Regions from separate parts of the Streptomyces sp. NPDC058307 genome, predicted to be linked through region 2. Evidence: riboswitches for the same ligand, from Rfam matches in the RefSeq annotation. Region 2 holds a riboswitch; each other region holds the start of a gene.
What was found. Region 2 has a riboswitch for cyclic di-AMP ahead of ACFVYN_RS11670 (C40 family peptidase). Riboswitches for the same ligand answer to the same signal wherever they lie in the genome.
Positions count from the first base shown of each region.

Region 1: it holds a riboswitch for cyclic di-AMP, as region 2 does, so the genes downstream of both, ACFVYN_RS19485 (M23 family metallopeptidase) here and ACFVYN_RS11670 (C40 family peptidase) in region 2, are expected to answer to the same signal.
Region 3: it holds a riboswitch for cyclic di-AMP, as region 2 does, so the genes downstream of both, ACFVYN_RS31155 (transglycosylase family protein) here and ACFVYN_RS11670 (C40 family peptidase) in region 2, are expected to answer to the same signal.
Region 4: it holds a riboswitch for cyclic di-AMP, as region 2 does, so the genes downstream of both, ACFVYN_RS39455 (M23 family metallopeptidase) here and ACFVYN_RS11670 (C40 family peptidase) in region 2, are expected to answer to the same signal.

Region 1 covers NZ_JBHVYZ010000025.1:26,488-31,560, reverse strand. The annotation lists gene ACFVYN_RS19495 (M16 family metallopeptidase) at 1-805, shown strand, start outside; gene ACFVYN_RS19490 (M16 family metallopeptidase) at 802-2,190, shown strand; cyclic di-AMP (ydaO/yuaA leader) riboswitch at 2,382-2,545, shown strand; gene ACFVYN_RS19485 (M23 family metallopeptidase) at 2,558-3,310, shown strand; gene ACFVYN_RS19480 (GntR family transcriptional regulator) at 3,498-4,193, shown strand; gene ACFVYN_RS19475 (HPr family phosphocarrier protein) at 4,321-4,602, opposite strand; gene ACFVYN_RS19470 (GNAT family N-acetyltransferase) at 4,809-5,073, shown strand, end outside.
Region 2 covers NZ_JBHVYZ010000012.1:66,404-71,476, forward strand. The annotation lists gene ACFVYN_RS11660 (ATP-dependent Clp protease proteolytic subunit) at 243-878, shown strand; gene ACFVYN_RS11665 (hypothetical protein) at 886-1,191, shown strand; cyclic di-AMP (ydaO/yuaA leader) riboswitch at 1,503-1,714, shown strand; gene ACFVYN_RS11670 (C40 family peptidase) at 1,718-2,191, shown strand; partial or broken gene ACFVYN_RS11675 (DUF6328 family protein) at 2,382-2,669, shown strand; gene ACFVYN_RS11680 (ATP-binding protein) at 2,970-3,428, opposite strand; gene ACFVYN_RS11685 (helix-turn-helix domain-containing protein) at 3,643-4,503, shown strand; gene ACFVYN_RS11690 (DUF397 domain-containing protein) at 4,513-4,734, shown strand; gene ACFVYN_RS11695 (8-amino-7-oxononanoate synthase) at 4,773-5,073, opposite strand, start outside.
Region 3 covers NZ_JBHVYZ010000055.1:40,836-45,908, forward strand. The annotation lists gene ACFVYN_RS31145 (cytochrome P450) at 1-487, shown strand, start outside; gene ACFVYN_RS31150 (transglycosylase family protein) at 680-1,675, shown strand; cyclic di-AMP (ydaO/yuaA leader) riboswitch at 1,881-2,047, shown strand; gene ACFVYN_RS31155 (transglycosylase family protein) at 2,051-2,749, shown strand; gene eno (phosphopyruvate hydratase) at 3,042-4,328, shown strand; gene ACFVYN_RS31165 (septum formation initiator family protein) at 4,430-4,906, shown strand; gene ACFVYN_RS31170 (DUF501 domain-containing protein) at 4,937-5,073, shown strand, end outside.
Region 4 covers NZ_JBHVYZ010000105.1:7,948-13,020, reverse strand. The annotation lists gene ribA (GTP cyclohydrolase II) at 1-69, shown strand, start outside; gene ACFVYN_RS39470 (response regulator) at 73-723, opposite strand; gene ACFVYN_RS39465 (histidine kinase) at 711-1,862, opposite strand; tRNA gene ACFVYN_RS39460 (tRNA-Met) at 2,044-2,117, shown strand; cyclic di-AMP (ydaO/yuaA leader) riboswitch at 2,417-2,574, shown strand; gene ACFVYN_RS39455 (M23 family metallopeptidase) at 2,586-3,611, shown strand; gene ACFVYN_RS39450 (aldo/keto reductase) at 3,734-4,678, shown strand; gene ACFVYN_RS39445 (PrsW family intramembrane metalloprotease) at 4,695-5,073, opposite strand, start outside.

The DNA of each region.
Region 1 (5,073 bases), on a different contig from region 2:
CTACGCGCCCAACAACGCCGTCCTGTCGGTCGTCGGCGACATCGACCCGGAGCAGACGCTCGCCTGGGTCGAGAAGTACTTCGGCTCGATCCCCTCGCACGACGGCAAGCCCGCGCCCCGCGACGGCTCCCTGCCCGAGGTCATCGGCGAGCAGCTGCGCGAGGTCGTCGAGGAGGAGGTCCCCGCGCGCGCGTTGATGGCCGCCTACCGGCTCCCGCACGACGGCACCCGTGAGGCGGACGCGGCCGACCTGGCCCTCACCGTCCTCGGCGGCGGAGAGTCCTCCCGCCTCTACAACCGGCTGGTACGGCGCGACCGTACGGCCGTCGCGGCCGGCTTCGGCCTGCTGCGCCTGGCCGGTGCGCCCTCCCTGGGCTGGCTCGACGTGAAGACCTCTGGTGATGTCGAGGTGCCGGTCATCGAGGCCGCCATCGACGAGGAGCTCGCCCGGTTCGCCGCCGAGGGCCCCACGGCCGAGGAAATGGAGCGCGCCCAGGCCCAGTTGGAGCGCGAGTGGCTGGACCGGCTCGGCACCGTCGCGGGCCGTGCCGACGAACTGTGCCGTTTCGCCGTCCTGTTCGGCGACCCCCAGCTCGCCCTGACCGCCGTACAGCGGGTCCTGGAGGTGAGCGCCGAGGAGGTGCAGGAGGTCGCCAAGGCCAAGCTGCGCCCCGACAACCGCGCGGTGCTCGTCTACGAGCCCACCGCCCCGGCCGAGATCGCCCAGAGCGCCGAGGACGCCGACGCCCCGGACTCCGCGGCCACCGTGGAAGCGACCGACGAGAACGAGGAGGCGGCCAAGTGACCGAGCTCGCCGCGATGGAATTCCACCCGCAGCCGCAGGCGGGCGAGCCCAAGGTCTGGGCCTTCCCCGCCCCCGAGCGCGGGAAGCTCGACAACGGCCTCACCCTCCTGCGCTGCCACCGCCCCGGCCAGCAGGTCGTCGCCGTCGAGGTGCTCCTGGACGCGCCCCTGGACGCCGAGCCGGCCGGCCTGGACGGTGTCGCCACGATCATGGCGCGCGCGTTCTCCGAAGGCACCGACAAGCACTCCGCCGAGGAGTTCGCCGCCGAGCTGGAGCGCTGCGGCGCCACCCTCGACGCGCACGCCGACCACCCGGGCGTCCGCCTCAGCCTCGAAGTGCCGGCCTCCCGCCTCGCGAAGGCGCTCGGTCTGCTGGCCGACGCGCTCAGGGCGCCCGCGTTCGCGGACAGCGAGGTCGAGCGGCTCGTCCGCAACCGCCTGGACGAGATCCCGCACGAGCTGGCCAACCCGTCCCGGCGCGCCGCCAAGGAACTCTCCAGGGAGCTGTTCCCGGCGGACTCGCGCATGTCGCGCCCGCGCCAGGGCACCGAGGAGACCGTCGAGAACATCGACTCCGCGGCCGTACGCGGCTTCTACGAGAAGCACGTGCGGCCCGCCACCGCGACCGCCGTGGTCGTCGGCGACCTCACCGGCATCGACCTGGACGCGCTGCTCGCCGACACCCTCGGCTCCTGGACGGGGTCCACGGGCCGGCCGCGCCCCGTGCCGCCGGTGACCGCCGACGACACCGGCCGCGTCGTCATCGTGGACCGCCCCGGCGCCGTCCAGACGCAACTGCTGATCGGCCGTATCGGCGCCGACCGGCACGCACGCGTGTGGCCCGCGCAGGTGCTCGGCACCTACTGCCTCGGCGGCACCCTCACCTCCCGCCTGGACCGCGTCCTGCGCGAGGAGAAGGGCTACACCTACGGCGTACGGTCGTTCGGGCAGGTCCTCAGGTCCGCCCCGGACGGCTCGGGCGCCGCGATGCTCGCCATCAGCGGCTCGGTCGACACCCCGAACACCGGTCCCGCCCTGGACGACCTGTGGAAGGTGCTGCGCACGCTGGCCGAGGGCGGTCTCACCGACGCCGAGCGCGATGTCGCCGTACAGAACCTCGTCGGAGTGGCACCGCTCAAGTACGAGACGGCCGCGGCCGTCGCGAGCACGCTGGCCGACCAGGTCGAGCAGCACCTGCCCGACGACTACCAGGCGACCCTGTACCAGCAGCTCGCCGCGACCGGCACCGTCGAGGCCACCGCGGCCGTCGTGAACGCCTTCCCGGTGGACCGGCTGGTGACGATCCTGGTCGGCGACGCGGCCGCCATCAAGGAGCCCGTCGAGGCGCTCGGCATCGGCGAAGTCAAGGTCGTGACGGCCGAGTAGAGGAGCTGGACGTCAGGAGCCCTGGTGACGCAACAGCCACCAGGGCTCCTGGATGTCCGAATTGGGCAGGAGGTTGCCTGTCTGCCCTGTGGGATGCGCTACAAACCCCGTGATCGGTTTGGGGATTGAAAGTGGCCCCGCTTAGCGTCCTCTGGGCTGTCCGTCAGGCACTGCGCCGCGCCCGCGGCACCGGACAGTCATCGCCGAGTCCCCGCATGGCGTAAGTCAGGGGAGCCGGGGACCCATCACAAGTCCCTGGGGTGAATCGGACGCCCGCGCACCGCGAGGGGGTCCGTAGGAGACCTTCCTGCTCCGAACCCGTCAGCTAACCCGGTAGGCGAGAAGGAAGGAAAGGACCAGCCACCACATGGCGTTCACCTGCGCCACCGGGAAGCACCGTCGTCCCGGCCGTATGAAGCGCACCACCGCCCGCGCGGCGGGTGTCGCGGCCCTCGCCACCACCGGCGTCATCGGCACCATCGCAGCCCCGGCGTTCGCCGCCGACAACTCCGTGGAGCAGACCGGCCTCATGCCCGTCGTCAGCGTCGGGGAGTCCCTCGCCGACCAGCTCGACGCCCAGGCCGAGGCGCAGGCGCAGGCCGCCGCGCAGAAGAAGGCGGCGGCGGAGGCCAAGCGCAAGGCCGAGGCGCGCGCCAAGGAGATACGCGAGGCCAAGGAGCGCGCCGCCCGCGAGGCCGAGCGCAAGCGCCTCAACCGCTTCGTCGCCCCGATCTCCGGCTCCTACGTGTCCACCGGCTACAAGACCGGCGGCTCCCTGTGGTCCTCCGGCAGCCACACCGGCATCGACTTCCACGCCGCCAGCGGCACCTCGGTCCACGCGGTCGGCCGCGGCACCGTCGTGGAGACCGGCTGGGGCGGGTCGTACGGCAACCAGATCGTGATCAGGATGGCCGACGGCACGTACACCCAGTACGGCCACCTGTCGTCCATCGGCGTCTCGGTCGGCCAGTCGGTCACTCCCGGCCAGCAGATCGGCCTCTCCGGCGCGACCGGCAACGTCACCGGCCCGCACCTGCACTTCGAGGCGCGCACCACTCCCGAGTACGGCTCGGACATCGACCCCGTCGCCTACCTGCGCTCCCACGGGGTCAACGTCTGACGCCCACCGCGCGACCGCCACGAGGCCCCGGCTCCCGAGCCGGGGTTTTCGTCGTTTCCGGGGCCCCGTTGTCCAAAAAATATCCCCGGATTCCCGTCCGCCGTCGGAAATTCCCGCTCATTGCAATAGAGTCACTGAACACACGTCAATCGGCGACGTTTCACGGGGATTAAGACGGAGGTCGGACATGCGTATTCCGGCGCACTCGGTATGCACGGCGATCCGCGACGACATCGTCGCCGGAGTCCACGAGCGCGGGAGCCGGCTCACCGAGGAACTGCTCGCCCGCCGCTACGGCGTCTCCCGGGTCCCGGTCCGCGAAGCCCTGCGCACACTGGAGGCCGAGGGCTTCGTGGTGACGCGGCGCCACGCGGGCGCGTGTGTGGCAGAACCGACCGAGCAGGAGGGCGCCGACCTCCTGGAGATGCGCATGCTCCTCGAACCGCTCGGTGCCTCCCGGGCCGCCCAGCGGCGCACCGAGGCCCATCTGAAGGTGCTGCGCGGCCTGGTCAGGCTGGGGCAGGAGCGGGCCAGGCGCGGCAACAGCGACGATCTGCGCTCCCTGGGGGGCTGGTTCCACGAGACGCTCGCGCAGGCCTCCGGCAGCCCCGCGCTGACCTCGATGCTGACCCAGCTGCGCCACAAGATCGCCTGGATGTACGTCGTGGACGCGCCCGCCAACCCCGTGGAGTCGTGGGCGGAGCACGGCGCGATCGTGGACGCGGTGGCGCGCGGGGACAGCGAGCGCGCGCGGGCGATCACGACGCTGCACACCGAGCGCTCGGGCGCGGCGCACCGGCTGCGGTTCACCTCCGGGCCGGACCGCACGGACCGTGTGAGGACCTCGCAACATCCTGTAAACGTGACAGGTCTGCGGCATTAACACGGGCGCCGTATACAAAGAGGGAGTAATTCGCGGGGCGCTATTTCCGCTGCCCGCAAAAGGGAAATGCGAAGGGCCCGCCCGGTAATTCGGACGAGCCCCTCGGTGCTTTTCAGGGCACCTTCCCTCAGACGGTCTCGGGAAGCTCCTCGAGCCCCTCGGCGACCAGCTTGGCGAGCCGGTCGAGGGCCGCGTCCGCACCCTCGGCGTCGGAGGCGAGGACGATCTCCTCGCCGCCCTGGGCGCCCAGGCCGAGAACGGCCAGCATGGAGGCCGCGTTGACGGGGTTGCCGTCGGCCTTGGCGATCGTCACCGGGATGCCTGCGGCCGTGGCGGCCCGGACGAAGATGGAAGCGGGGCGGGCGTGAAGGCCCTCGGCCCAGCCGACGTTGACGCGGCGCTCAGCCATGTGATGCTGCCCTTCGGTTCTCAGGGTTGTCTAGACCAGTTTCCCACACGTGAAGCGCTCCCGGACAGGCCTGAAGTCCTGCCGGGGGGAGTGGTCGGACCGCGGCCTCGGCCCGACTTCCGTCCCTGTGTGTCCTCGTGTGTCCTCGCGCGTTCTCCACAGACTGCCTCGCGCCGTTGTCGTACGCGAGCCGTACTCTGGGGCCCATGCAGAGCGCGTCGGACCGGCACGAGTATCCCGCCCACTGGGAGGCCGACGTGGTGCTGCGCGACGGCGGCACCGCGCGTATCCGGCCCATCACCGTCGACGACGCCGATCGCCTGGTCAGCTTCTACGAGCAGGTCTCGGACGAGTCGAAGTACTACCGCTTCTTCGCGCCCTACCCTCGCCTGTCCGCCAAGGACGTCCACCGCTTCACGCACCACGACTTTGTGGACCGGGTGGGACTCGCCGCCACGGTCGGCGGCGAGT
Region 2 (5,073 bases):
TGGAGCGCGGTGGTCCAGTTGCCTACGCGCCGCCTCGGATCACCTCACGGTTCTGCTCGGCTTTGAGGGCGACGCGGGCTGCCTGAACACACCAGACGATCGTGAGGGAAACCTGCTTCACGATCAGCTTAAACACGGCCTGACCTGCGGTGATTTGTGGATCACTTCAATGCGCCCCATCATCACGTCACGTACGTCCTGTACATTTTTTACGGACAGCCTGCCGCGAGGAGGGGTACGCCATGATCCGACCCACCGCCCGTCACGTCCTGCCCGAGTTCCATGAGCGCACGAGCTTCGGGCACACGACGACGGATCCGTACTCGAAGCTGCTGGAGGAACGGATCGTCTTCCTCGGGACGCAGATCGACGACACCTCGGCGAACGATCTGATGGCGCAGTTCATGTACCTCGAGTACCAGGCCCCCGACCGGGACATCTCGCTGTACATCAACTCCCCCGGCGGCTCGTTCAGCGCGATGTCGGCGATCTACGACACGATGCAGTACGTCAGTTGCGACGTGGAGACGACCTGCCTCGGACAGGCCGGCTCCTCCGCCGCGGTGCTGCTGGCGGCGGGCACCCCCGGCAAGCGGTCCGTCCTGCCGGGCGCCCGGGTGGTGATCCACCAGCCCGCGCTGAGCGAGCCGGTGCAGGGACAGGCGAACGATCTGGCCATCCAGGCCGAGGAGTTGATCCGGGTGCGGGCCCGCCTGGAGGAGATGCTGGTCCGGCACACCGGACGCAGCCCCGAACAGGTGAGCGCGGACATCGAGCGCGACAGGATCCTGGACGCCCGGGGCGCCGTGGAGTACGGCCTGGCGGACGCGATCGTCCCGAGCCGCAGGTCCTCCCACCCCGCACCGGGCGCGAGGTGATCGCCCGATGGTCCCGGACCTTCCACCGCTGCCCGCACTCACGCGCGCCGAGGGCGAGCTGATCGACCGTTATCTCGACGTGGTCGACCTGCTGGGCCGGATCAACCCGGCCCGGCGCGAGGACACCTACGGCGGCCTGCGCGCCGCGCAGGCGCTGGTGAGCAGGGCGACCGAGCTGCGCGACGCGCTGGTGCTGATGCACGGCCGGGGTGAGCGCGAACTGCACGCCGAGACGCTGGCGCGGGCGCTGCGGGTCCTGGACGGCGAGCGGCGTACGGCCCGGGTCACCGTCCCTCCCGAGCCCGACAGTTGATGAGGCGTCCGGACCTGAGTCGAAACGGACCAAACGACGTACCCCCTATTGGAGGAGGCACGGCTCCCTTTTTGCGAGCGTCGAACTTGCGCAACGCGCCTGGTTCGCTACCGGAACGAGGCCCTTCTGTGCTGGTCCGGGGGTCTCCTGACCCCTCGACACCCCTTCCTTCGGGGTCCTTCGAAGGGGTGTCCACCCAAACGGGTGAGTGGTGAGTAACACCACAAATCATCGGTTCCGTTGGGCTTTTCGCACTTTCTTGCGCCAAGATCCCTGTCTGACGACAAGCCCCCGCCGCAGTGGCGGGGCGATCCGGGCGGACGCCGAGTCCTGCCGCCGCCCGGATGACCGGTCGACAGAAGTGGATCGGCAGGAGTGGAGGACCCAAGCACGACGGGTCGCCGGAACGGTCACACCATGACCGGGCCGAGCATCCCTTGGGGTGAAGCCGCGTCAGCGGCCGGGCAACTTCGCCAGCCCGAATCCGACAGGTCATCCTTCACAGGCGGCTGACGAAGGGTTGCGCATGACTGCGCTCAATCGTGTCCCGTCGCTGATGGTCCGGGCCGGTACGGCCTCGGCCTTCGCCATCGCCGCCGTGGGCGGCTCCGTCGTGGTCCCGGGCCTCGCGCCCGACGCCGCGGCAGCGACACCTGCGACGAAGGCACTCAAGGTAGCGGCCTCCAAGAAGGGCTCGCCGTACAAGTACGGCGCCACCGGGCCCCGCCGCTTCGACTGCTCAGGGCTCACGCTGTACTCGTTCAAGAAGGCGGGCAAGAAGCTCCCGCGCACGGCGGCCCAGCAGTACAACAAGACCCGCCACATCGGCGTGCGCAGCCGCAAGGCCGGCGACCTGGTGTTCTTCCACTCGGGTTCGAACGTGTACCACGTCGGCATCTACGCCGGGAAGGGAAAGATCTGGCACGCCCCGAAGACCGGGGACGTGGTGCGACTGCAGAAGATCTGGACGAAGAGCGTCTGGTACGGCCGGGTCAAGTGACGCCCCCGAGGGGGCGGCGGCGACCTGACCTCCCGTCGCCCTCTCGGGCCTCCCGTGACACGGGCTCAGGTGGTTACCCGTGCCGCATGGCCGACCACAGCCGGTGCACCGCCCGCAGCGAGACCCGTTGGAGTGCGCCGGCCGCAACTTCGGCGAACTGCTCCAGGAACTGCGCGTCACCCAGACCGGGGTGCAGATCCTCTTCGCCTTTCTGCTGACCCTGGCCTTCACCCGGCGCTTCCCGTCGCCCGACACCTTCCAGCGCGCCCCGTACGTCACCACGCTGCTGTTCGCGGTGCTCGCGGCGGCCCTCTTCACCGCGCCCGCCGCCCTGCACCGCTCGCTCTTCCAACGCGGCGCCAAGGCCCGCATCGTGCCGGTCTCCTCCCGGCTCGCGACGGTCGGCATGGGGGTTCTGGTGTTCGCGTTCACCGGATCGGTGCTGCTCGTGGTGGACGTGACGACGGGCCGGGCGGGCGGAGTGGCCGCGGGCGCGGCGACCCTGATGGTGTGTGTGGGCCTGTGGGGCACGCTTCCCCGACTGGTCCGGCGGGCGGGCCTCGCCGAGGAGCGCGAGGCGGCACCGGCGCGCCCGGCACCCCGGCCGGCGGAGCACGAGGTGATCAGGCCGCGCGCGGCGGCCCGCCCGGGAGCATCACCCCGAGAGCCGTCACCGCGCCTGCGGCGACCCCGACGACGGCTCGGCCGCCCCAGCGTGCGACAGAGCGCGGCCGGTCTGACACGCGTGCCCGCGGCACCCGCGTCCGCGACCGGTCGGTCACGGCTCCTGCTGGCCGGCGGCGGTGACCGGCTCCGCAGGTACGGTCCAGGGCAGTTCGATGGAGACGGTCTTGCCGCCTTCCCGGGTGGGCCTGACGCTCAGTCTGCCGCCGTACTCCGCGGCGAGCCAGCGGATGATCACCATCCCCCGCCCGTTGTCCTGCTGGACCGCGGCCGGCAGCCGCTTGGGGAAGCGGGGGTGGCTGTCGGTGACCCCGATGCGCAGGTGTTCGTCACGCTCCAGCTCGATGTCCACCGTGAAGGTGGGTGACTGCCCGAAGGTGTGCTGTACGGCGTTGGTGGTGAGTTCGGAGACGATGAGCCGGACGGTCTCGGCGGCGTCGGTGGTCGGCGGCAGCCCCCACTCCGCCAGTGTGGTCAGGACATAGGTGCGGGCCGCGGAGACCGAGGCGGGTTCGCTCGGCAGAGTGACGGATGCTTCCAGGTGGTCTGCCATGGCGACGTCGTCCCTTTCCCACGGGACCGGAGTCCGACACGGTGCGGATGGTTCGAGTACGGTCCCGGACTGGTGGTTCATCGTCAGAGTGCCATCACCGAGGCCGTGACGGGTGCCGATCCACCAAGATGTGCATATATCTGTCGCTCGAAGCGGTGAACTCCGCGACGCGAGACCGTATGCGGGCGGCTCGCACGGAGTAAGGAGTAGCGCCATGCAGCACGGCCCCGCGGTGCGTCGGCGAAAACTGGGCGCCGAACTGCGTGCGCTGCGCGCGAGTGCGGGGCTCACCAGCGGTGAGGCCGCCCGGCTCGTGGGCTGGCACCAGTCGAAGGTGAGCCGCATCGAGACCGGTGCCAGCGGCGTGAAGCCGGCCGATGTGCGGTTACTTCTCGACGCCTACCGCGTGGGGGACGCGAATCTGCGGGAGCTGCTGATGGTATTGGCGGGCTCCGACGAGACCGGCGGCCGGCACCACTGGTGGCACGCGTACCGGGGTGTCCTGCCGCCGACGTACCGGGACTTCATCAGTCTGGAGGCCCAGGCGAGCGCGATGCGCACGCTGGAGACCTCGGTCGTGCCCGGGCTGCTGCAGACGCCCGAGTACGCCCGCGCGGTGACCCGGGCCGCGGTGGATGGCCTCGACGACGAACGTCTCGACGCACTGGTCAAGGTGCGGCTGGCCCGGCAGGACATCCTTCGCGCGCAGCCGCCTCTGGAGTTGAGCGCCGTCCTGGACGAGGCGGTGCTGCGGCGGGAGGTCGGCGGTCCCGAGGTGATGGCCCGGCAGCTGAGGAGGCTCCTGGAGGCGGCGCGGTTGCCTCAAGTGCGGCTGCAGGTACTGCCGTTCACTGCCGGGGCGCATGTGGGTATCACGGGGCCTTTCGTAATCTTCTCATTCCCGCGCACTTCTGATCTGGATGTAGTTGTTCTCGACCACTTGACGAGTAGCCTCTATCTCGAGCGGAAAGAAGACCTCCAGGCCTACACCGAGGCCTTCAACACCCTTCAGTCCCACGCCCTTTCGCCCGAGGACTCGTTGGATTACCTCGCCGCGATGGGTGACGGCGCGTAAGGAGGCACCATGTCTGCACTGCCTCGGAACGTATCCACCACTACGGAACTGCCCGAAGTGCGCTGGCTGCGCAGCAGCTACAGCACCGGGGCGAACAACTGCGTCGAGACGGCGAGGCCGTCGGCCGGGCCCTGTGCCGGGCTGCTCGCCGTACGCGACTCCAAGAATCCGGACGGACCCGCGCTGCTCTTCTCCCCCGAGAGCTGGGCGGGCTTCACAGCCGCGTTCTGACCGTCAGACCATCAGGAGCACGGCCGTGTCACGCCGACTCATGGTCGTGTTTCGCCGATCACACGCACAGCGCGTTCGATCTGCTCCTCGGAGAGGTCCGCGCGGGCGGTCAGCCTGAGCCGTGAGATGCCGTCGGGCACGGAAGGGGGCCGGAAACAGCCCACGAAGAGCCCGGCGGCACGGCAGTTCGCCGCCCACTGCACGGCCTCCTCCGGGGAGGGCGCGCGCACCGAGACCACCGCGGCGTCCGGACGTACCGCTTCCAGACCCGCGGCGGTCAGGCGTGCGTGCAGTCCGGTCGCCACCTCGCGCGCGCGTGCGGCCCGCTCGGGCTCACGG
Region 3 (5,073 bases), on a different contig from region 2:
AAACGGTGCCTACGCCCTCCTCACCCACCCCGAGCAGCGCCACCGGCTGCAGGAATCCCTGGCCAGGCAGGAGAGGGGCCTCCTGGAGACCGGTGTGGAGGAACTGCTGCGGTACGACGGCCCGGTGGAACTGGCCACCTGGCGGTTCGCCACCGAACCGCTGCGGATCGGGGGGCAGGACATCGCCACGGGTGACCCGGTGCTCGTCGTACTCGCCGCCGCGGACCGGGATCCACAGCGGTTCGCCGACCCCGATGTGCTCGATCTGTCCCGCCGTGACAATCAGCACCTCGGTTACGGCCACGGCATCCACTACTGCCTCGGTGCCCCGCTGGCCCGCCTGGAGGGCCAGACCGCGCTCGCCACCCTCCTCACCCGCCTCCCGGATCTCCAACTGGCGGTCGATTCGGCTGATTTGCGGTGGCGTGGGGGACTCATCATGCGTGGACTGCGCACTTTGCCGGTGGAGTTCACGCCCGTCTGGTAATCGACCGAGAGACCCCTCTTGTCCCGGATCGGAGGCGGGTAAACGTGACGAGTCCTCAAGTTTGTGATCCTCACGTGATCTACGCGGCATTAACTTGTGACAAGTGATCGAATCCCTATACGTTCACGGACCAGCGCGGTGCCCCGCACCACTCGCCGCGCCGGTACTTGCTGTCTCGGGAAAGGTCCCCTCATGCTCTCCGGGAACGGTCGTCACCGTCGCCCCCGTCAGGCTCCCGCTCTCCTCGTGGCGGCCGGTGTGACGGGCTCCGCCATCGCGATCCCACTGCTCGGAGCGACCGGGGCGAGCGCCGCCACCGGCACCACCTGGGACCGGGTCGCGGAGTGCGAGAGCGGCAGCTCCTGGAGCGCCAACGACGGCAACGGCTACTACGGCGGCCTGCAGATGTCCCAGGAGAACTGGGAGAAGTACGGCGGCCTCGCATACGCCGAGACGGCGGACCTCGCCAGTCGCAACCAGCAGATAGCCGTGGCCGAGAAGCTCCTCGCGGACCAGGGCATCGCCGCCTGGCCGACCTGCGGTCTGCTCGGCGGTCTCAGCAAGGACTCGAGCTCGGCCGACGTCGACACGGGGGTGGGGAGCGGGACGCCCTCGCCCTCGGCGTCCGACTCGTCGAACACATCCGGTTCATCGGGCTCGTCCGGTTCCTCCGGTTCCGCCGACTCTTCGGGCTCCGAGGAGTCCTCCGGTCTGCTCGACGGGCTGGACGGTTCGTCCGTGACGCCCTCGCCGTCGGCCACTCCCTCCGGTGACGACAGTTCCGCCAAGCCGGACAAAAAGAACCCTTCGACTTCCGACGGTTCCGCCGCAGCGGACACCCAGCCTTCCGACAGCTCGCCCGTGGTGAGCACGGAAGAGGACGAAGCGGACAAGTCGTGGCAGCGGGGCAGCTCTTCGGCCCTCGTGGACGTCGGCGCCCTCGGTTCCGGCAAGCACCGCGGCTCCAGCGCCGAGGAGATTGCGACGAAGAGCACAGCCTCCTCCCCGGCCGGCCGGCATGCCGTCGGCACCTACACCGTCCAGGAGGGCGACTCCCTCGTCTCCATCGCCGACTCCCTTGGCCTCGACGGCGGATGGCGTGCCCTCTACGCCGAGAACAAGGACCGCATCGGGGCCGACCCGAACGGCATCGTCGCCGGTCAGACCCTCGACACAGGGGCTGAATAGGGCTGAAAAGGCCTGAAAAACAGCGGGAGTTCACGTCACACTTCGCACTGAATGTCCACTTTGGTGAAAGTGTGGGATGAGTCTCAGAAGCCCTGATCGTCTTTGAAATTCGACCGAGCCCGTGTCTACGGTCGTGACCGCTCGGCAACCCGAGCCCCGTCGGTCGCAACGCCGAATCCTGCCAGTGGCCGAACGGGAACAGTCGTCGCGTCAAGCGCCGTAGGCAGGAGCGGGGGACCCAAGGTAAGTGCCGGACCCAGCAGTTCAGCTGGACCGGCTTGGGGTTAAGTCGCGCACCGGGAGGTGCGCGGCCGGGCAACTCAACCGGCCCGAACCCGACAGCTCACCTCGCAGGCGTCGGTGAGGGGATCCACCATGCTGTTTTCCGGCAAGGGCAAGCACCGCCGTCCGTCCAAGGCCACCCGTGCCGCCGCTCTGGCGGGTGTCACCGGTGTCGCCATCGCCGCCCCGCTGATGGCGGCCGGCAACGCCTCCGCCGCTACCGCCTCCGAGTGGGACACCGTCGCCCAGTGCGAGTCCGGCGGTAACTGGTCCATCAACACCGGCAACGGCTACTACGGCGGCCTGCAGTTCTCCGCCTCCACCTGGGCCGCGTACGGCGGCACGCAGTACGCCGCGCAGGCCAACCAGGCCAGCAAGTCCCAGCAGATCGCCGTCGCCGAGAAGGTCCTCGCCTCCCAGGGCAAGGGTGCCTGGCCGGTCTGCGGCAAGGGCCTGTCCAGCGCCGGCTACAGCGGCAGCAGCTCGTCCTCCTCGTCGAACTCCAGCTCCTCTAACTCCAGCTCCTCGAACACGAGCAGCCGTTCGACCGAGAAGCAGAGCGCCTCGCGTTCGGCCGAGCGTCCGGCCGCCAAGAAGACCGTCACCACCCCGACCGGCAAGAAGGTCAAGAAGGGCGACGGCGAGTACAAGGTCGTCAAGGGCGACACGCTCAGCTCGATCGCCGAGAAGCACAAGGTCAAGGGCGGCTGGCAGAAGCTGTTCAAGCTGAACAAGGACATCATCACCGACGCCGACTTCATCTACCCGGGTCAGCAGCTGCACCTGAAGTAGGCCCCGGCTGAACCACAGTGCCCTCACAGCCGTGTCCTTCATGATGAAGGCCTCGTGAGGGTCACCCCCCGTCCCCACGGGCTCCCCGCTCCGGTGCGTGTTCCCCCGTACGCACCGGGGCGGGGTTTTTTCATGCTCGCCGAGGCCCGTCTTTGTTCAGTTCAGAAACAATTTACTCTCGGTTCTGTCCAGGGGGCGGTCCACACGGTGGCCGATCCCCCGGAGCCGGTTAGGCTCGGTCTCGCAGAACCCACCGCGGTCCCGGCGGACCGTGTCACATCCCAAGAAGGAGATGCTCGTGCCGTCCATCGACGTCGTCGTAGCCCGGGAAATCCTGGACTCCCGAGGCAACCCCACGGTCGAGGTCGAGGTCGGCCTCGACGACGGCAGCACCGGTCGTGCCGCCGTCCCGTCCGGCGCCTCCACGGGCGCCTTCGAGGCCATCGAGCTGCGCGACGGTGACCCGAACCGCTACCAGGGCAAGGGTGTCGAGAAGGCCGTGCTGGCCGTCATCGAGCAGATCGGCCCGGAGCTGGTCGGCTACGACGCCACCGAGCAGCGTCTGATCGACCAGGCGATGTTCGACCTGGACGCCACCGACAACAAGGGCTCGCTCGGCGCCAACGCCATCCTCGGCGTCTCCCTCGCCGTCGCCCACGCCGCCTCCGAGGCCAGCGACCTCCCCCTCTTCCGCTACCTGGGCGGCCCGAACGCGCACCTGCTGCCGGTGCCGATGATGAACATCCTGAACGGCGGCTCGCACGCCGACTCCAACGTGGACATCCAGGAGTTCATGATCGCCCCGATCGGCGCGGAGTCCTTCTCCGAGGCGCTGCGCTGGGGCACCGAGGTCTACCACACCCTCAAGAAGGTCCTGAAGAGCAAGGGCCTGTCGACGGGCCTGGGCGACGAGGGCGGCTTCGCGCCGAACCTGGAGTCCAACCGCGCCGCCCTGGACCTCATCCTCGAGGCGATCAAGGAAGCCGGTTACATCCCCGGCGAGCAGGTCGCCCTGGCGCTCGACGTCGCCGCCTCCGAGTTCTACAAGGACGGCGTCTACTCCTTCGAGGGCAAGGACCGCTCCGCCGCCGAGATGACGGAGTACTACGAGGAGCTCGTGGCGGCCTACCCGCTCGTCTCCATCGAGGACCCGCTGTTCGAGGACGACTGGGCCGGCTGGAAGGTCCTCACCGACAAGCTGGGCGACAAGGTCCAGATCGTCGGCGACGACCTGTTCGTCACCAACCCGGAGCGCCTGGCCCGCGGCATCGAGGAGGGCACCGCCAACGCCCTGCTCGTCAAGGTGAACCAGATCGGCTCGCTCACCGAGACCCTGGACGCCGTGGAGCTCGCCCAGCGCAGCGGCTTCAAGTGCATGATGTCGCACCGCTCCGGCGAGACCGAGGACGTCACCATCGCCGACCTCGCCGTCGCCACCAACTGCGGCCAGATCAAGACCGGCGCCCCGGCCCGCTCCGAGCGCGTCGCCAAGTACAACCAGCTCCTGCGCATCGAGGAGATCCTCGACGACGCGGCGGTGTACGCGGGCCGCTCGGCCTTCCCCCGCTTCAAGGGCTGACCCCGGCAGGGCTAAGCCTTAGCCAGTCGTACGTACGTCCCCGTACCGGTCCCGTACCGTGTGCGGGGACGTACGTACGTAGAAGGGGAGGCGGAGAGCCGATGGCCGTGAAGGACCGGGACCGTTTCTCCACCACGACCAGGATCAGGCTGCTCGGCGAGCAGACCGCGGCCCGGGTCTACCGTTCCCAGACCAAGCGGCAGGCCCGCCGCTCCCGGCTGACCGGCCGGGCCGCGCTGCTCGCCCTCGTGCTGTGCACGCTGGTGGTGGCGCTGGCGTACCCGATAAGGCAGTACGTCTCCCAGCGCGCCGAGATCGCCGACCTCCAGCGGGAGAAGGCGCGGGCCGCCGAGCGGGTCGAGAAGCTGCGCGACCTCAAGGCGCGCTGGCAGGACGACGCGTACGCGGAGCAGCAGATCCGGCAGCGGCTGCACTACGTGCTGCCGGGGGAGACGGGCTTCATCGTGGTCGACCCGGACGCGGCGAGGCAGTCCCGCACCGACCTGGGCGCGGCCGACCGCCCCTGGTACGCGAACGTCTGGGACGGGGTCGACAAGTCCGACGCCTCCGACCAGTGAACCGACCGATGGACCGATAGAAAGACAGGCATGGAAACGCCTCCGCCCTCCACCCCGCGCACCGAGCCGACCGACGCGGACGTGGAGGCCTTCAAGCAGCAGCTCGGCCGGCCGCCCCGCGGGCTGCGCGCGATCGCGCACCGGTGCCCGTGCGGGCAGCCGGACGT
Region 4 (5,073 bases), on a different contig from region 2:
CGCGCGAAGGTCCTGCAGACCCAGCACACGCTGCCGCTGGGGGAGTTGACCGAACTCGGCGTCGGCTGAGCGTCACCTGGGCGTGTGCGCCAGATAGGCCAGCACGGCCAGGACCCGCCGGTGGCCGCTGTCGCTCGGCGGCAGGCCGAGCTTGAGGAAGACGTTGCCGATGTGCTTGCTGACCGCGCGCTCGGTGACCACGAGCGTCTTGGCGATGGTCGTGTTGTCGTGGCCCTCGGCCATCAGCTTCAGCACCTCGCGCTCGCGCGGGGTGAGGGAGTCGAGCGGGGTGTCGCGGCGGCGGGTCAGGAGCTCGGTGACGACCTCGGGGTCCAGCGCGGTACCGCCGGCCACCACCCGCTCCAGCGCGTCGAGGAACTCGTCGACCCGGCCGACCCGGTCCTTGAGGAGGTAGCCGACCCCGCTGGTGCCACCGGCCAGCAGCTCGGCGGCGTACGACTCCTCGACGTACTGCGAGAGCACCAGCACCGGGAGCCCCGGGATCCGCTCCCGCGCCTCCAGGGCGGCCCGCAGTCCCTCGTCGCGGAAGCCGGGCGGCATCCGCACGTCGAGGACGGCCACGTCAGGGCGGTGTTCGAGCAGGGCGGGCAGGATCTCGGGGCCGGTGCCGACGACGGCCACGACCTCGTGCCCGGAGGAGGTCAGAAGCAGCACGAGCCCCTCTCTCAGGAGGGCGTTGTCCTCGGCGATCACCACACGCACGGCAGCTCCACATCGATCACGGTCGGGCCCCCGGCGGGGCTGGTCACTTCGAAGGTCCCGTCGAGCGCGGCGACCCTGCGCCGCATCCCGAGCAGCCCCGAGCCCGCGGACTCGTCGGCGCCGCCCCGGCCCTCGTCCCGCACCCGCACGGTCAGACCCCGCCGGGTCCTGGCCAGCCGGACCTCGGCCCGGTCGGCGCCGCTGTACTTGGCGACGTTGGTGAGCGACTCGGCGACCACGAAGTAGGCCGCGGCCTCCACCGCCGCGGGCGCCCGGGTGCCCTCGTCCAGGCCGCCGTCGTCCACGCCCACGGTGAGCCCGCTGCTCGCGGCGAGCGCCCGTACCGCGCCGACGAGACCCCGGTCGGTGAGGATCGGCGGATGGATCCCGCGCACCACCTGCCGCAGCTCCGTCAACGCCTGTTCGGCCTGGTCCTGGGCGTCGTCCAGCAGTTTGCGGGCGGCGTCCGGGTCACGCTCGTAGGCCCGCTTGGCGAGTCCGATCCGCATCGACAGCGCCACCAGGTTGGCCTGGGCGCCGTCGTGCAGGTCCCGCTCGATGCGGCGCAGCTCGGCCTCGTGCGCGGCGATCGCGTCGGCCCGGGTCTCCCGCAGCTCCTCGACCCGGCGGGCCAGCCTGGCACTCGGGGACGGCATGAGCAGCACGGCCGACCAGCGGGCCTCGGTGTCCGCGAGCCGCACGATCAGCGGCAGGACGACGGGGGCTCGGCGCAGCGCTCCGGCCCACACGCCGTCGACCAGCAGGCCGAGGGGCCACAGCGGGAGGGCGAGGGCGAGGAGGGCGCCGTAGAGGTAGTAGGCGAGCATCCAGCGCAGGTCCCTGAGCGTGCCGGGGTCCCGCACCGAGATGCGCAGCCGTTCGCGCAGGGTGCCGGTCATCGGTGTGTACGCCTCGGGGATCTCCCGGCCCGTCCACAGGGCGGTCAGGTTCCGCTTGGCGCCGGCGATCCGCCGTATCAGCAGCACGGCCTCGGGCAGCAGCCAGCAGCCGACCACGGCGACCGTACCGATGGCGGCGATCAGGAGCACCGTGATGAAGAGGTACATGCCGAAGCACATCGCCGCGGCCACGACGAGATGCACGGTCGCCATCGCCGTCCGCTGCACCGACTTCCACATGCGGCTCACGCTAGACGAACGGGCCCCGGGCGCACGGTGTAGCCCGCTACACCATCGGGGGCCGGGCGAGGATCACTCCCCGCGGCGGTCCTGGCCATCGCCGACTCGACCACCTGCACGACGCCCGGAACAACCCTGGCGCGGAGCACTCCCCGGATGACGTATGCTGGTTACACAACGGCGCGGGGTGGAGCAGCTCGGTAGCTCGCTGGGCTCATAACCCAGAGGTCGCAGGTTCAAATCCTGTCCCCGCTACTCAAGGCTCAGGGCCGGAATCCAGTTCACTGGATTCCGGCCCTGAGTGTTTTTTCCGCTCGTGACGTGATGTGACGCGGGGTGAGCGCGTGACCGCCCTCCGCGTTACAGCTGACATACCGTCAATGTCCGTGTGTGGCTTGAGTGAAGGTCAACTCGCCCGTTTTTAGCCGTTCATGGGCCGTAAGTCCTGCCGGGTTTCGTTAATGATCAAGTGGAACAGCTTGGAATCGGGCCCCCGGGTCTATTAACGTTCGATAACGCAGCGCGGTCGTCCCAGCCGTCACAAGAGACGGCTCCGTGCTCACGCGCCGAATTCCGCAAGGGAACCGGGGAACCACCAACTTGGGGTGAATCGCTCGTACTCCGCCGTGGCAGCACGGTCGGTATACGCGCGTAGGAGACCTTCCTGCTCCGAACCCGTCAGCTAACCCGGTAGGCGAGAAGGAAGGAAAGGAGCGCGCCCACGTGGCGTCCAACCCGCCTGCCCCCGAGGCGCCGTACGTCCCGAGCGACACCCTCGTATACGGCGGCTACCGTGCCGACGACGAGGCCCCGCTCGGCGAGTGGAACCCCACCGCGGACTCCCTCGCCCCCGTACGAGGCCGGCATCGCGTCGCCAAGCAGCGTGGCGGAGGGTTCGCCCGTAGCTCCACCGTTCTGGGCGTCGGTGTCATAGCCGCCGTCAGCGCCGGCGGGATGGCCAGCGCCAACACCGGCAAGCCGCCGGTCTCCATCTCGCTGCCGGACCTGCCCAACGTGGGCTCGCTCATCTCGGACGACTCCGCCCCCGCCGCGGACGACACGAGCGCCTTCAGCAGTGTCGGCGCCACCACCGCCGACACCGTCAAGGGCACCTCGGGCGCCGGTGAGGCGCTGCGCTCGCGCATCCTGGCCCAGGCCGAGGTGCAGCAGGGCCAGCTCGACACCAAGGCCGCCCAGGCCATCGCGGACGCCGCCGAGAAGGAGGCCGACGCGGCCGCCGCCAAGGCGGAGAAGGAGGCCCAGGAGAAGGCCACCGCCGCGAAGAAGAAGGCGGAGGAGGCGGCCGCGAAGAAGGCCGAGGCCGCGCGCCTGGCCGAGCTCGCCAAGCAGTACACGCTGCCGACCTCGTCGTACACCATCACGGGCACCTTCGGTCAGGCCGGCTCCCTGTGGGCCTCCGGCTACCACACGGGCCTCGACTTCGCCGCCCCCACGGGCACGCTCATCAAGGCGATCCACGGCGGCACCGTCACCCAGGCCGGCTGGGCCGGTTCCTACGGCTACCGCACGATCCTCACCCTCGACGACGGCACCGAGCTGTGGTTCTGCCACCAGTCCTCGATCAACGTCAGCGTCGGCCAGAAGGTCGGCACCGGTGACGTCATCGGACGCGTGGGCGCCACGGGCAACGTGACCGGCGCGCACCTGCACCTGGAGGTCCACCCGGGCGGCTCGGCCAACGGGATCGACCCGATGACGTGGCTGCGCGGCAAGGGGCTCACTCCCTGAGGCGCCCCTCGGGGTTCCCGGAGGTTCCCGCCGGTGCGCCGGAGTAGCTGCTTCCGCTTGTTTACGAGGACTTTGCGGCCATAGCGGAAGACCGGCGCCCGGCGCGGGCGTTGACGTATGGCATGACTTCTCTTCGCAAGCTCGGCTCCTCCGACCTCGAGGTCTTCCCGCTCACCCTCGGTGGCAACGTCTTCGGCTGGACCGCTGACGAGGCCACCTCCTTCGACGTGCTCGACGCGTACACCGCGGCCGGCGGCAACTTCATCGACACGGCCGACGTCTACTCGGCGTGGGTCGAGGGAAACTCCGGCGGCGAGTCCGAGACCGTCATCGGCAAGTGGCTGGCGGCCCGCGGCAACCGCGACGACGTCGTCATCGCCACGAAGGTCAGCCAGCACCCCGACTTCCCGGGCCTGTCCGGGGCGAACATCAAGGCCGCCGCCGACGCCTCCCTGAAGCGCCTGGGCACCGACCACATCGACCTGTACTACACCCACGTCGACAAGACCGAGGTGCCGGTCGAGGAGATCATCGGCGCGCTGGACGACCTGGTGAGGGCGGGCAAGGTGCGGGCGATCGGCGCCTCCAACATCTCCGCCGCGCGCCTCGCGGAGTCCCTCGCCTTCTCCGACCGCGAGGGCCTCGCGCGCTATGTCGCCCTCCAGCCCCACTACAACCTGGTCTCGCGCGACACGTACGAGGGTGAACTCGAGGCCGTCGCCGCCCGGGAGGGCCTCGCCGCCGTCCCGTACTACGCCCTCGCCTCCGGGTTCCTCACCGGCAAGTACCGCCCCGGTACGACGGTCGACAGCGCGCGCGCCGCGGGCGCCGGCCAGCACCTGGACACCGAGCGCGGCCGGAAGGTGCTCGCGGCTCTCGACGACATCGCCGAGGCCCACACCGTCCCGGTCGCCACGGTCGCCCTCGCCTGGCTCGCCGCCCGGCCGACGGTCGCGGCGCCGATCGCGTCCGCCCGCACGGTGGAACAGCTGCCGGCGCTGCTGGGCGTGGCGGACCTGACCCTGACGGAGGAGGAGCTTGCGCGCCTGACGGAGGCGTCGGCCTGAGCCTCCGCCGCGCGAGCTACGTGCGGTACGGGTTGTAGGCGGGGTACTGCACCGCCGGGTGGACCGGGTGGACCGGGTGGACCGGGTGGACCGGGTGGACCGGGTGGACCGGGGGCGTCGGCTGGGCGGGGTGCGTCGGCTGGGGCTGGTGAGGGGCGTATCCGTACGCCCCGTACACCGGCCAGGGCGGCGCGGCCACCGGGACCGGCGGTGCCGTCACCCGGGCCGCGTGGTCCAGCGAGGGACGCGCGACGTCCCGCCGCCGCCACAGCTCGTGCAGCAACTCCCGCTCCCGTACGACGAAGTCCGCGCCCGCCCGCCCGAGCCGCCCCCGGCGCCGCAGGAAGGCAAGCGACGTCGCGTACGCCTCGTACTGCGAGACCGCCCGCGCCGCG